One region of the Rheinheimera muenzenbergensis genome, then DNA from elsewhere that is predicted to be linked to it. Evidence: predicted binding sites of a transcription regulator. Region 1 holds the regulator's gene; each other region holds the start of a gene.
What was found. Region 1 encodes sigma-54, which starts transcription at its own class of promoters, with help from an activator protein. Its sites were predicted from a motif close to TGGCANGNTNCNTGCTT; they were not measured.

Region 1 (3,651 bases):
CTTTTAGGCCCTAACGGTGCAGGTAAAACCACCACTTTCTACATGATTGTCGGCCTGGTGCCAAGCGACAAGGGCCAGATCACGCTAAACAATCAGGATATCACTTTCGACCCGATACACGCGCGGGCGCGCCAGGGTATCGGCTATCTGCCGCAGGAAAGCTCAATTTTCCGCAAACTTACCGTGCATGAAAATTTACTGGCGATATTACAGACCCGCAAAGATTTAAGCCGTACCAGACGCGAAGAAATCGCTGACGATCTGTTAGAAGAGTTTCATATTGGCCACATAAAATACAGCCTCGGCATGAGCCTGTCAGGTGGTGAACGCCGGCGCGTTGAAATTGCCCGCGCGCTGGCCGCCAACCCGGCGTTTATTCTACTGGATGAGCCTTTCGCCGGTGTCGATCCGATCTCGGTACTCGACATAAAAAAAATAATTCAGCATCTGTGCCAACGCGGCATTGGTGTGCTCATTACCGACCATAATGTCCGCGAAACCCTTGATGTCTGCGAAATAGCCTACATTGTTAGCCATGGGGAGCTGATAGCTTCCGGTGCCCCACAGGAAGTTCTGGCAAATCAGAAAGTAAGGGATGTATACCTTGGCGAGCAATTCAGGCTATAGTTAGCAAAAACCTGCCCGCGCTAAATCAGGAGCACAGTAGAAGTAGATGAAGCCCTCTTTGCAACTTCGCTTAGGACAGCAACTTACTATGACACCCCAGCTGCAGCAGGCAATCCGCCTGTTACAGTTGTCGACCATAGAATTGCAACAGGAAATTCAGGAAGCGCTGGATGCGAACCCTTTGCTGGAAGCTGAAGATGAGTACGACAGCTTTGATGCTGAACCAGCGAGCGCCGCAGAATTACAGCACGACACTACGGACAACCAGGCTGACAGTCGCTCTGATGATCAAGCCGAGCCGGCAGAGCCCGATACCAGTGAATCGATGTCTGAGCAGAATATCAGCGAAGATCTGCCGCTGGACAACAACTGGGATGATTTAGTCAGTGCAGCGCCAGTCAGCGCCGGTAATGCAGCCGGCGATGACGATAGCCTGTATCAGGGCGAAACCAGTGAAACCCTGCGTGACTATCTGCGTTGGCAGATGCAGCTGACACCTTTTTCAGAAACCGACCGCGCTATTGCAGAAATTATTATTGAAGCGATAGATGACAATGGTCTGCTTACCATCAGCTGCGAGGAAATTCTTGAATCACTGGGCCTGGTTGATGTTGAAGCTGACGAAGTAGAAGCCGTCATCAAACGCATCCAACTGTTTGATCCGGTAGGCGTTGGTGCCCGCTCTGTGCAGGAGTGCCTGTTAGTACAATTACGCCAGTTTAGCCCTGACACGCCATTTTTAGCTGCCGCGCAAAGCCTGATCCGCGATCACACAGAACTTTTAGCTAACCGCGACTTTCGTTCTTTAATGCGGGTGACTAAACTGAAAGAGGATGAGCTGAAAGAAGTGATGCGGCTTATTCATTCACTGAATCCGCGCCCCGGCGCTGATGTGATCCGGGAAGAGCAGCAGTACGTGATCCCAGATGTCAGCGTAATGAAAGTAAAAGGCCGCTGGCAGGTCGAGTTAAACCCGGACGCCATGCCCAAAGTGCGGATAAACCAACAATATGCGGCAATGTCACGCACGGCTAAAAGCAGTGCTGACAGCCAGTTTATCCGTTCTCATTTGCAGGAGGCAAAATGGTTTTTAAAGAGTCTGGAGAGCCGCAACGAAACCCTGTTAAAAGTAACCAACTGCATCGTGCAACAGCAGCAAGCTTTTTTTGAACATGGTGAAGAGGCCATGAAACCTATGGTGCTGAATGACGTAGCCGAGATGGTTGGCATGCATGAATCAACCATTTCCAGGGTAACAACGCAAAAATATATGCATACACCCAGGGGTATTTTTGAACTTAAGTTCTTTTTTTCCAGTCACGTTAGTACAGAAAGTGGTGGCGAATGCTCGTCTACCGCAATAAGGGCCTTTATCAAGAAATTAGTGGCGGCGGAGAATCCGGCCAAACCGCTCAGTGACAGCAAAATGGCCGACATTCTGCTGGAGCAAGGTATCAACGTAGCGCGGCGTACTATTGCCAAGTACCGCGAATCCCTGTTTATACCGCCGTCAAATCAACGCAAGACCTTGCTGTAAATAAGCCTAAAAGAAGGAATATGTCTATGCAAATCAATCTTACCGGTCGCCATGTTGAAATTACCACAGCCTTAAGAGAATACGTTGACAGCAAATTTGCCAAACTGGAACGGCATTTCGATCATATAAATAATGTACATGTGATCCTAAACGTGGAAAAATTAAAGCAGATTGCTGAGGCCAAGCTGCATTTGAATGGCGGCGAAGTATTTGCAGTCTCTGAAGATGAAAATATGTATGCTGCGATTGACCAGCTGATTGATAAACTGGATCGCCAGGTAATCAAGCATAAAGAGAAAATTTCCCGACACTGATTTGGCCATGATGAATTTAAGCTCAATGCTTGCCGAGAACTGCACTAAAAGTGCAGTTCTTTTTAACAGCAAAAAACGCATACTGGAATATATAGCCGAACTGGCGCACCAGCAATTACCTGATATTGCCGAGTACAGCATATTAGAGGCCTTGACGACCCGCGAAAAGCTGGGGTCAACCGGGATCGGTGGCGGTATCGCTATACCGCACGGCAAGCTGAAAAATGTAACCGAGCCGAAACTGGTATTTGTTGTCAGTAAAGAAACTATTCCGTTTGACGCTATCGACAACCAGCCGGTGGATATCTTCTGCGCTATTTTAATTCCGGAACAGCAGTGTCAGGCGCACCTGAGTACGTTGGCCGCTATTGCCCGGCTACTTAGCCAGAAAGAGTTGACCAAAAAAATCCGCCACGCCGAAACTAACCAGCAGTTATACCAATTACTACTGGATTACAGCACTATGGACAGCAGCACATGAAATTACTGGTAGTCAGTGGTCGCTCCGGCTCCGGCAAATCTGTTGCCTTAAGGGTAATGGAAGACCTCGGCTACTACTGTGTTGACAATATTCCGGTCAACTTGCTGCCGACTCTGGCTACCACCGTGATGGGGCAGTATGAGCGTGTCGCCGTAAGCATTGATGTGCGTAACCTGCCACAAGATCCTGATGAACTGGCCGAAATTCTGTCTTATCTGCCACGCAAACTTGAGCTGACAATATTATATCTGGACGCCGATCACGCCAGTTTAATTAAACGCTTTAGCGAAACCCGGCGTCTGCATCCGCTGTCACACCAGGCTATGTCACTGGACGAAGCCATATCGCGCGAGCAACAACTACTGGACCCCATCTCCAGCCGCGCAGATCTGTATATCGACACCACAGATTTAAACGTGCACCAACTGGCCGAGCAGCTGCGCGAACGCATCCTGGGCCAAAAAAGCGGCCGGCTGGTGATATTATTCGAATCTTTTGGCTTTAAATATGGCATCCCCAAAGATGCCGACTTTGTGTTTGACGCCCGCTTTTTACCTAACCCACACTGGGAACCGGATTTAAAACCGCTTAGTGGCCTGGACCAACCGGTAAAAGACTATCTGGCCGCACAGCCGGTAGTTGCCAAATACATTTGGCATATCAACAGCTTTATCAGCAGCTGGTTACCGCAT
Region 2 (3,651 bases), on a different contig from region 1:
ATCCGCATTGGTAAAGACATGGGCGTGATCGCATAAGGGCGGGGCGTGAAAATGAAAGCACTGGCAAAGTTAAAAGCAGAACCGGGTATTTGGCAAACCGAGGTAGAAAAACCGCAGGTAGGGCCGAATGATGTGTTAATTCGCATAAAGAAAACCGCGATTTGTGGTACCGATGTGCACATTTATAAGTGGGATGAGTGGGCGCAAAACACTATTCCGCATGGCATGGTAGTAGGCCATGAATATGTAGGTGTTATTGAAGATATGGGTTCAGAAGTGCGCGGTTTTAGTATTGGCGACCGCGTCTCCGGCGAAGGCCACATTACCTGTGGTCACTGTCGCAACTGTCGCGCCGGCCGGGTGCATTTGTGCCGTAATACCATAGGTGTCGGTGTCAACCGGCCTGGTTCTTTTGCTGAGTATCTGGTTATTCCGGCCTATAACGCCTTTAAGCTGGCAGATAATATTCCTGACAATATTGCCGCTATTTTTGATCCTTTTGGGAATGCGGTACATACGGCGCTGTCATTCGATTTAGTTGGCGAAGATGTGCTTATTACCGGGGCTGGCCCCATTGGTATTATGGCCGCGGCGGTGGCGCGTCATGTTGGCGCCCGGCATGTGGTTATTACTGATGTCAACCAGTACCGGCTGGAGCTGGCACTGAAAATGGGTGCTACACGGGCGGTGGATGTCAGCAAGCAGAACTTAAAAGACGTGATGAAAGAGCTGGGCATGACGGAAGGGTTTGACGTTGGCCTGGAAATGTCCGGGGTGCCTTCGGCGTTTCGTGGCATGCTCGATACCATGAATCATGGTGGCAAGATTGCCATGCTGGGTATTCCACCGTCAGATATGGCCGTAGATTGGAATAAAGTAATCTTCAAAGGCCTGGTGATTAAAGGCATTTACGGCCGCGAGATGTTTGAAACCTGGTACAAAATGGCCAGTTTAATTCAATCCGGCCTCGACCTTAGCCCTATGGTCACGCATGAATTGCCGGTAGAGCAGTTCCAGCAAGGCTTTGACATTATGTGCTCCGGCCAGTCGGGTAAAGTCGTACTTAACTGGTCTTAGTCTGTCCGTTAGCAGTAAAAAGGCGAACTCAGGTTCGCCTTTTTTATTGTCTATTTTTTATACATCAGCTCGGGCGTAAGCTAGTTTAACAATAGCTAATAGATTGAATAAATTCAGTATTAACAATTGGATTGTTTTATGCATTGGTTAAATTGCAAGCAATTGCACCACACCTAATCTAAAACAAAATAAATAAGAGGTAATCCATGTTGAAGTCTATTGTTCTTGCACTGTCTGTCGTGCTGCTCAGTGCTGTCACCCTGTCGAAACCGGCCCATGCAGGCCTGATCCTGACACAGGAGCTGCTGGTAGAAGACCCGGGTGGCAGTATTATTTCTATCGGCGCTATTAGTTTTGATACTGACGATCTTGATGAATGGTTTCCTGGCACCGGCGAATTGCTGGCGTGGCAAAGTTTTACCCTGTTCGGCTATGAAATTGACAGCAGTTTTTTCTTTGTAAGCTTAGGGTTTGACCCGGCCAACGTTTTCGCTGGCCTGGAATATTTGAACTTTGATGTTAGCGATATCAGCGGAGAATTCGCCTTTTCGGGCTTTTTCGATCTGAATGATCCCGGCTTACCGCCTTATTTCACCTCCTATAACTTTACCACCGATGAATTTACCGCATTGGTGAATTTAGCACCGGGCCAAACTACCGCAGTACCGGCACCGGCCACTTTCTGGTTGTTGTTTGGCGCTTTGGCAGGCTTGATGGTACGTCAGCGTCGACACGGGCTGGTTTAGCCTGGCAGCGTCTGCTTTTTTGCACAGCACCTGGTCGGCTCCTGCGTACACATATCTGCAACAAGCAGTTACAGCTTTGCAGGCTCTGTACCGTGTCGGCTGAGTGAAATGACTGGCTGTCAAAAAATTATACAGTAGTTGTCAGTAAGTTTATCGCAGCAATAACGCTATTGCGGCGTTAAACAACGCTGCAGCGAGAGTCAGATGGCTGGAAGCCGAACGGCAGTGACTTCCCTCCGAATTAACTCCTGTTGTACAGCGAGAAAAACAATAAACGGAGATATCAGATGCAATTTAACCAATTTATGTCCAGAACGGCCTGTGCTGTTGCTTTGGCGGTAGGCGCCATGCCAGCTGTAGTAGTGGCGACGAATTATCAGATTGAAGTAGACCGCACCCTGCTACAGCAAGCAGAAGAAAGCACGACGCCGGTGCCTTATATTGTGCAGGTAAAAGGTAAAAGCGGGGTAGAAAAAGCGGAAGAACTGGGTGAGCTGCTGCCGGCGGCAGAATCGGTCACCGTCGGTCTTAACCGCTACAATGCCGGATCAGCCCGAATGCTAAGCTACACCAACGGCTTAAAACATTTTCATCAACAGTTAGCCACGCAAAGTGGCAGCGGCAAGTTGTTATATTCGTACACCCATACTTTTAATGGCTTTTCGGCGAAAATGACCGCGGCTCAGGCCGAAACATTGCGTAACCATCCGAATGTGCTGGGGGTATGGCGTGATGAAGCGCAGCAACTTACCACCTCTAATACGCCGGCTTTTCTTGGCCTGACCGGTGAACCTGACGGTTTACATGTGCAAGGTGTAAAAGGTGAAGGCATAGTCATAGGTGTAGTTGACAGCGGTATCTGGCCAGAGCATCCCAGCTTTGCCGATGATGGCAGCTACACTCCGCTGGCGGGGTGGGCCGGAGCCTGTGATAGCGGTGAAGATGCGGCTTTCAGCTGTAATAACAAACTGATTGGTGCCCGCTATTACAAAGAATCGTTTGAAAGCGTATATCAGCTGCAACCAGGCGAGTTTGTCTCCCCGCGGGATGCGGATGATCATGGTACCCATGTCGCCTCAACTGCTGCTGGTAATGCAGATGTTACAGCGGTACTCAACGGCACCGCAGTGGCTACCGTGTCGGGTATAGCCCCGCGCGCCCGTGTTGCTATGTATAAAGCCTGCTGGAATAGCACTTACACTAATCCGCAGGGGCAGCCGGAACGCGGTTGTTTTGGCGGCGATACTATGGCCGCCATTGACCAGGCTGTGGCTGACGGTGTCGATGTGATTAACTATTCCATTAGCGGCAGTTTAACCAATATCACCACGCCACAGGCTGCTGCAAAATTGCGCGCTGCCCAGGCCGGGGTCTTTGTCGCAGTGTCTGCAGGTAATAACGGCCCGGCAGCAAGCACCATTGGCACGCCGGCTCCCTGGGTTACTACGGTTGCGGCTTCGACGTACAGTGGTACCAGTGTATCTAACGGCATCGAAGTCACCGCCGGTCCGCTACAGGGTGTGTATCAGTCAATAGAAGGTGTTACGACAGTACCGCTTAGTGTAAGCGGTGATGTTGTTGCTGACGTGGTTGTGGCGTCGCCACTTGAAGCCTGTACCGCGCTGAATAATGCCGCCGAACTGGCGGGCAAAATTGCGCTGATGCAACGTGGTAACTGCGGCTTTGATATTAAACTGGCGAACGCGCAGGCGGCCGGTGTTGCGGCGGTTATTATGTACAATAACTCGGCAGCGGCACCTATTGCTATGGGGGGCACCGGCAGTTTTACTTTCCCTGCGGTAATGACTACTTTGGCAGCCGGCAGTGC
Region 3 (3,651 bases), on a different contig from region 1:
TTCTTTTGCCGCTTCATAGCGTGATTTGTAGTGCTCGAAAATACTCATATGCACCTCCAGCTTTAAAACATCGGAAAAGGGTAGCAGCCAAGCTGTTGCTTTAAGGTTAGACAGTAAAGCGCGTTCCCGCCTGACTAATTGACCGAAATATCTACGATTTTTTTCCGCTTAGCGTTTTATTTGTATAAAAGTTTTACTGGAGGGTAGTGAAATTTTGTAAAGTTTGACGGACAAAAAAACCCGGCGCTGCCGGGTTCTTTATTAATGCAGAAGTGATTAAGCGAAGTTTTCGCTGGCAAATTGCCAGTTTACTAATGCCCAGAAAGCATCCAGATAGGTAGGACGGGCATTACGGTAATCAATGTAGTAGGCGTGTTCCCACAAATCTACGGTCATTACCGGCGTCAGGCTGGTATCCGTTAATGGCGTAGCCGCATTGCTGGTATTAACAATATCCAGGCTGCCATCGGCTTTTTTCACTAACCAGGTCCAGCTTGAACCAAAGTTATTTACTGCCTTGTCGTTAAATGCGGTTTTAAAGGCAGCAAAAGAGCCCCATTTGGCGTTAATGGCAGCTGCCAGTGCGCCTGTTGGCTCGCCACCACCGTTAGGTGACAGACAGTGCCAGTAGAAGGTGTGGTTCCATACCTGAGCAGCATTGTTAAAGATGCCGCCTTCAGAGGTACGCACGATGTCTTCCAGTGATTTACCGGCGAAAGGTGTACCTTCAATTAAGCCGTTTAACTTCACAACGTAGGTATTGTGGTGTTTGCCGTAGTGATACTCCAGCGTTTCTGCTGAAATGTGCGGCGCTAAAGCATCTTTAGCATAAGGTAATGCTGGTAATTCAAAGGCCATTGTCATTCTCCGTTGGCGTTGTTTATGTTGTCTGCATGACGTAGACTACAAAACCTGACTAAAATACTCAAGTTTTACAGTGTGTGGTGTCAGCTGATCTGACGCAGTTGCTGCTTGCCAGTGCTGATATTGTAATACAGCCAGAAGTGGGGCTTTTTTCTCAAATCTCAAGTGCCAGTTGCCTCAGAACAGCGTAAAATGATCTGCAGTCTGAATATGCTAATGTCGTGAGGAATTAATGGAAACGTTAGATAAAATTAAACAGCAAATTACTGATAACCCAATTCTGTTATTTATGAAAGGCTCGCCGAAGTTCCCAAGCTGCGGCTTTTCAGCGCAGGCCTCGCAGGCTCTTATTGCCTGTGGTGAGCAGTTTGCTTATGTTGATATTTTGCAAAACCCGGATATTCGCGCAGAATTGCCCAAATACGCAAATTGGCCAACTTTTCCGCAGTTATGGGTTGAAGGTGAACTGATTGGCGGTTGCGACATCGTGCTGGAAATGTTTCAGCGTGGCGAGCTGCAGCCATTGATCAAAGATACTGCTGCCAAATATAAAACCGATAGCAGCGCAGAGTAATCAGAGTAATCAGAGTAATAATCTGACGCTACATAAGCAATAAGGCCGCTGCTGCGGCCTTATTGCTTTTTGTCTGGCGCGGTTTGTTGTAGTGTCAGGCCAGCAGAGCGTTATCTTCCTGCTGATCCTGCTCATCATCAAATGCCTGAGCCAGTGGCCAGCCTCCCAGCTGTTTCCAGCTGTTGACGATATAACAGAATAATTCCGCAGTACGTTCAGTATCGTACAGGGCGCTGTGCGCTTCTTTATTATCAAACTCAATACCGGCAGCCTGGCAGGCTTTAGCCAATACGGTTTGCCCCACCGCCAGTGCGGCCAGCGTAGTTGTATCAAAAGACACAAACGCATGAAAGGGGGAGCGTTTGAAGTTTAGCCGCTCTACCGCTGCATTAAAAAAGCCCTGATCAAAGGCGGCATTGTGCGCCACTATCACACTGCGCTGACAACCGGCATCTTTTTGTGCCTTACGCACCGCCTTGCAAATTTCGGTAATTGCTTCACGTTCGGCTACGGCACCGCGCAACGGGTTAAAGGGGTCAATACCGTTAAACGCCAGAGAGCTGGCATCGAGATTGGCGCCCTCGAAAGGCTCAACATGAAAATGCAGCGTTTTTAGCGGCACTAAATTGCCGTCATCATCCATATCCAGCAAGGTGGCGGCAATTTCGAGTAACGCGTCGGTTTTAGCATTAAAGCCTGCTGTTTCCACGTCGATAACTACCGGGTAGTAACCTCGAAAACGTTGGGCTAGCAGGGATTTTGGTTGTGTCATAACATCGCCATCTAAAAAATCAGCCGCTATTATGCCAAAGAAATCGGCTAACGTCTTGTGGCTAACTTAACCACTGCGGCACGATGTTTGCTACAGTTACTTTATTAAGCGCTGTTTAAGCGGATACCAAACTGCGTGGGAAACGAAAAAATGCGAGTCTGTACAGTATTGTTAAGCCTGCTGGGGTGTTGCGGTGTGCTGGCACAGCCGCAGCTGCGTCAATATTCTGCCACTATCGAGCAATCTGCCTGGCAGTTGTCGGTGGCGTCGCCGTTGCTATGCTCGTTAGAGCATCAGATCCCACATTTTGGCCGGGCTATTTTTCGCAGTGTTGCCAGTAAAGCACTGAATATGGATTTTGAATTAAAAATGCAGCGCCTGCCAGATCAGTATGCACTGGCTGAGGTGCTGTCAATGCCACCCGCCTGGCGTGCCGGGGTACCGGCAAAAACTGTGGCAACCATGCAATTGCTGAAGCAGTTTAACGGAGAACTACCGAAAAAAGCTGCCTGGACCTTATTAACTGAACTGGAACACGGTTTTAGCCCGGCGTTTTACTTTAGTGATTGGTATAGCCCGTACGATAAGGTGGTAGCTCAGCTCAATCCGGTGCAGTTTGTGCCCAGCTACAATCAGTTTAATCAATGTATTGCTGGCTTATTGCCATACAGTTTTGACGACATCGCTTTTACGGTTTTAAGTTACGAAAGCGGTGGTGATAAGCTAAGTCGCGAATCCGAGCGGCGGCTGGCGCAGATAGCAGAATACCTCAGGCATGATCAGGATATTGATTATGTTGAGATCCAGGGGTATACCGACAGTTATGGCGGACGTTGGATGAATGAGCAGTTGTCGGTAAAGCGGGCAGAAAAAGTGAAACAGTTTTTTGTTGCCGCCGGCTTAGCCGCAGATAGGGTTCAGGTTGAAGGTTTTGGTGAGCGGCGTCATGTTGCACCTAATGACACCGCGCTGGAGCGGCGGAAAAACCGCCGCGTAGTATTACAGATGGCTAAACCCTGATAACAGTGCCGCTTAGTTTTGCAGCATGATATCGACCTGACGCCAGTCATCGCGGCTGGATAACAATATCCGCACCTGTCGGCCGTTAACCTGAAAATACAAATTCTGACGGCCATACTGACTTTGTTCACTTGTTGGCTCGCCTAAACGCTGGATATAAAAATCGCGCAGTTCCTGTTCGGTTTGCTGGCTAAAATAGCTAAGCACTGCCGGCATTTTGCTGTCCAGTCGGGCAAATTCGCGCGCGTCAGCAGCCAGAGGAATTTGAAAAAAATCATTGGCCACACTGCTAAAACTAATGCTGCTGATGCCAAGTGCCAGGCCAAGTACACACCTTAACCGCATGTTGTTTCCTTACTGAGTTAATTTACCGATTAACCTTACCAAATTTTTTCTGCCTGTGCTTACTATTCTGTTACTG
Region 4 (3,651 bases), on a different contig from region 1:
ATACGTTTTTTTGCCGATTTATTTCATGATCCCGCACTAATTTCGTTGCGTAATTTTTCAGCACTTATCAACTGAAGGGTTACAACAATGAAAGGAATAAAAATCTTTGCTTTGCCTGCAGTGCTGACACTGGCTTTATCCGGATGCTGGTTAGACAACGATTCAGATCCGGCGCCAACGCCAGAGCCTCCACCTCCGCCGCCGCCACCAGTAGTGGTAAATGCGTCGTTGCAGGTAGTGCATACCTCGATTGATGCACCTGATGTTAATGTGCTGGCCAATGACGCTGCGGCTGTTACCGGCCTGGCATTTGGCGAAGCGTCTGAAGTGCTGTCGCTGGCGCCTGCTACTTATAGTGTGGAAGTTGAAGCTATACTGCCAGGTGAGGGCAATACCGCTACGGTGATAGGCCCGTTGGATCTGCCACTGGCAGAAGCGAAACGCTACACGGTATTTGCCGTGGGTAAAGTGGCTGAAGAAACGCTGGAGCCAATAGTAGTAGAGGGAACAGTCGAAGACGTGGCAGCTGGTAAAATCCGCTTGCAGGTCGTACACGCAGCCTCTACCGCACCAGAGGTGGATATCCATGTTACCGCGCCCGGCGCTGCGCTAGGCACGCCGCTGGCGACCTTAATGTATAAAGACGCTACCGACTATGTCGAAGTTGACCCGGCAGAATATCAGGTGCGCATTACGCTGCCCGGTACTGATACCGTGGTATTTGACAGCGGCTCTCTGCCATTAACCACATCCGGCACAGATTTAGTGGTAGCTGCCATAGACAGCCAGTACTCCGGCGCATCGCCGGTATCGTTGTTGGCCGTAGGGCAAGATGGCAGCGAGATGGCTATTTTAGATGCTAACGCAACTGCATCAGTGCGCGTTGTACACAATGTGTCTGACGCACCAGCCGTAGATGTCATTGTTAATGATGCCATTACCTTAGTTGACGCCCTGGCGTTTCCAGACTTTACCCCTTATGTCGCTGTCGCGCCCGACAGTTACAACGTAAAAGTGGCCGCCGATGCGGATAACAGCGTGGTCGTCATTGATGCCGATCTGACGTTAGAGGCCGGTGCCTATTACAGCGTATTAGCCGTAGGCGCTTTGGGCAATAACAGCATTGAACCCCTGGTACTGGCCGATATGCCACGGCGCATTGCGACTGAAGCACAGGTACGCATAGTGCATGGCTCAACGCTGGCCGGTGAGGTAGATATCTATGTCACGCCGACAGAAGACATCAGCGCGGCCACGCCGGCTTTTGCTGCGGTACCCTTTAAAGCCGAAACCGGTTATGTCTCTTTGGCCGGCGGTGACTATGTGGTAACCGTCACCCCAGCCGGTAGCAAAATGGCGGCAATAGGCCCGGTAGCCTTAACCTTAGCCGCCAACAGCATTTACACCGCCATAGCCCGTGACGGCGCCGGCTTAACCGCAGATGTCGGGTTAATCTTAATGGACGATTTCGTCCAGCCATAACACCAAATAACAGAAGGTCCTGTTAAGTTAAAGCCCGCGTAAGCGGGCTTTGTTTTGCTTTAACATGTTCAGCGTTGTTGCGGGCAGTAATCTCTCTATTGAGCTGGACTAAATTAAAAATATCTAACTTATTGTTATTCCGATAGAAATTGTCTGGTTATTTTACAGTTTTTCATCTCGGTATTTTATAAATGCAGTAAAATCAATATCTTATTGTTTGGCGTGATTTTTGCTAAAGCTTTCGGCGCTTATTCAGGCAAAATAATAATATTAAAGGATTTAAGATGAAAAAGAGTTTAATCAACCTTGTTGCCGGTTGTGTAGTCGGTTTTAGCGGTCTGGCCCAGGCGGCAATTATTGATTTCACCGGTGGTACGGCCTATCTGAATAGTGGTGCCAGCTGCAACACTACAGATGTGACGCTATGTTCATCCGTTGACTACTATGAAGAAGATGGTTTTGTGTTTGATTTCATTGGTAGTTTTGAATATGTAGGTAATTACTACAACGCTTCAAACAGCGTTGTTCATGCGCATTGGCAAAATGGTTTACAGGCAATGGAGATCAAAAAATCCAATGGCGGCGTCTTTGATTTAAACTATTTTATCCTAACCAGCAATACAATCGTCGGTGGAGGCTGGGCTTCCGGTGCTGAAGAAACCTATGTCGAGGCCTGGGCCGGTGGTGTGATGTTAGAACGTTTATTATTGACGCCTGACACTTGGGGTTTTGTTGGCGTAAATAATATCGGCAGCCCGCTGCAGACCGACCCACAAATTTATTTAAGCTCAAATTTCGATGCAGTTGATACAGTGCGTTTTACATCTGCCAGCACCGTTCACGGTCAACCTGGGCATCAGCATGATGCATATTGTTTTGGTATGGATATGTTTTTTATTGACCAGGCCGCACCAGACTTTAATGACGTTCCTGCGCCGGCTTCAATTGCTTTATTGGGGCTAGGGCTGCTTGCATTATCTTCGCGTTCGTTAAAGCGAAATAAATAGAAGCAGCAAATCCTGCAGTTATAACTTAGTAAAAATAAAGCCCGCGTAAGCGGGCTTTGTTTTTGTGCAAATTTTATTGTTAACGTCTGTGAAATATTTTGCCAGTGGTAAGGTTTTTTGCTACTTTGCCGCAGCAAAAAATAATGGTTACAGGAATGTTAACAATGAAGTTGTCCGCTGTCTGCGCCTTATTATTGGGCGTGGTGTTGTCGGCTGTATCTGCAGCAAAAGAATTACCGGTTGAAGCCTTTGCCAGTGCGCCGGCAATCGACAAACTTAAGTTGTCGCCTGATGGTAGCAAGCTGTCGATGATCCAGACACTTGATACTGAAAAAGAGCAGTTAGTGCTGGTGAAATTATTTGATTTACAAACTGGGGAGCAAAAATACCTGGTTAAAGCTGACAGTCGCGACCTGAGAATTTACTCGGTGATCTGGGCCAACAATAAACAATTACTGATGCGCGCTGCCTATGCCTCACATCGTTATGGTACGCCGGTAACTGAAACCCGCCTGATGCTAATTGATGTAGAAACCGGTAAAAACCGAAGCGTTGTGAATGGCCAGTTACAAGGTAAACTGGTGCGTACGCCGCAATTTCAATCGAATATTGTTGCTTTAATGCCAGAGGATGAGCACAACATATTACTGGCGCTAGATGGCTTTAACCATGGCACCGGCACCAGTGTGGTTAAAGTGAGCCTGAACGGCGGGCTGCATGAAATGGTGGCGCATGCGCGTAAAGACTTGTACGACTGGGTGGCAGACCGTCAGCACAGGCCTCGCATTGCTTTGTTTCGTGATGATACCCGCTATGAAGTACAGGAGAAAATGCTCGACACTAAAGAGTTTCGGACTTTATGGCAGTTTGAGCTGTTCTCCGAGCAGGAAGTCTGGCCTATAGGCTTCGACGCTGATCCGAATATTTTGTATGTGTCAGCTTACCACGAAGGCAAGCTGGCGATATTTAAAACTGATCTATCGGCCGCCCAGCCAACGTTACAACTGGTTAAAGCCGATGAAAACTACGATGTACCGGCCGACATCCGCTATTCCTGGCAAGACAATAAGGTGATTGCCATAGGCGAAGAGTATGTTGATGCTGACTATCAGGCGTTTCAAAAAGCAGTAGACAAAGCTTTACCGGATGCGGACAACCATAT

Region 2: MN202_RS10330 (PEP-CTERM sorting domain-containing protein) is a predicted target of sigma-54. The motif match lies at 1,205-1,221, and genes of this name have one in related genera.
Region 3: MN202_RS12735 (flagellar protein MotY) is a predicted target of sigma-54. The motif match lies at 2,287-2,303, and genes of this name have one in related genera.
Region 4: MN202_RS12000 (PEP-CTERM sorting domain-containing protein) is a predicted target of sigma-54. The motif match lies at 1,701-1,717, and genes of this name have one in related genera.

What each region holds. Positions count from the first base shown of each region.
Region 1 is NZ_JALAAR010000016.1:81,196-84,846, forward strand. Features, by position in the region: gene lptB (LPS export ABC transporter ATP-binding protein) at 1-627, shown strand, start outside; gene MN202_RS16605 (RNA polymerase factor sigma-54) at 674-2,164, shown strand; gene hpf (ribosome hibernation promoting factor) at 2,191-2,478, shown strand; gene ptsN (PTS IIA-like nitrogen regulatory protein PtsN) at 2,486-2,959, shown strand; gene rapZ (RNase adapter RapZ) at 2,956-3,651, shown strand, end outside.
Region 2 is NZ_JALAAR010000007.1:196,213-199,863, forward strand. Features, by position in the region: gene MN202_RS10320 (glycine C-acetyltransferase) at 1-36, shown strand, start outside; gene tdh (L-threonine 3-dehydrogenase) at 52-1,077, shown strand; gene MN202_RS10330 (PEP-CTERM sorting domain-containing protein) at 1,284-1,823, shown strand; gene MN202_RS10335 (S8 family serine peptidase) at 2,111-3,651, shown strand, end outside.
Region 3 is NZ_JALAAR010000010.1:98,578-102,228, forward strand. Features, by position in the region: gene MN202_RS12715 (PrkA family serine protein kinase) at 1-48, opposite strand, end outside; gene sodB (superoxide dismutase [Fe]) at 277-858, opposite strand; gene MN202_RS12725 (Grx4 family monothiol glutaredoxin) at 1,097-1,438, shown strand; gene rnt (ribonuclease T) at 1,533-2,210, opposite strand; gene MN202_RS12735 (flagellar protein MotY) at 2,361-3,230, shown strand; gene MN202_RS12740 (hypothetical protein) at 3,243-3,575, opposite strand; gene mnmC (bifunctional tRNA (5-methylaminomethyl-2-thiouridine)(34)-methyltransferase MnmC2/FAD-dependent 5-carboxymethylaminomethyl-2-thiouridine(34) oxidoreductase MnmC1) at 3,638-3,651, opposite strand, start outside.
Region 4 is NZ_JALAAR010000009.1:136,453-140,103, forward strand. Features, by position in the region: gene MN202_RS11995 (DUF4397 domain-containing protein) at 88-1,482, shown strand; gene MN202_RS12000 (PEP-CTERM sorting domain-containing protein) at 1,767-2,489, shown strand; gene MN202_RS12005 (alpha/beta hydrolase family protein) at 2,654-3,651, shown strand, end outside.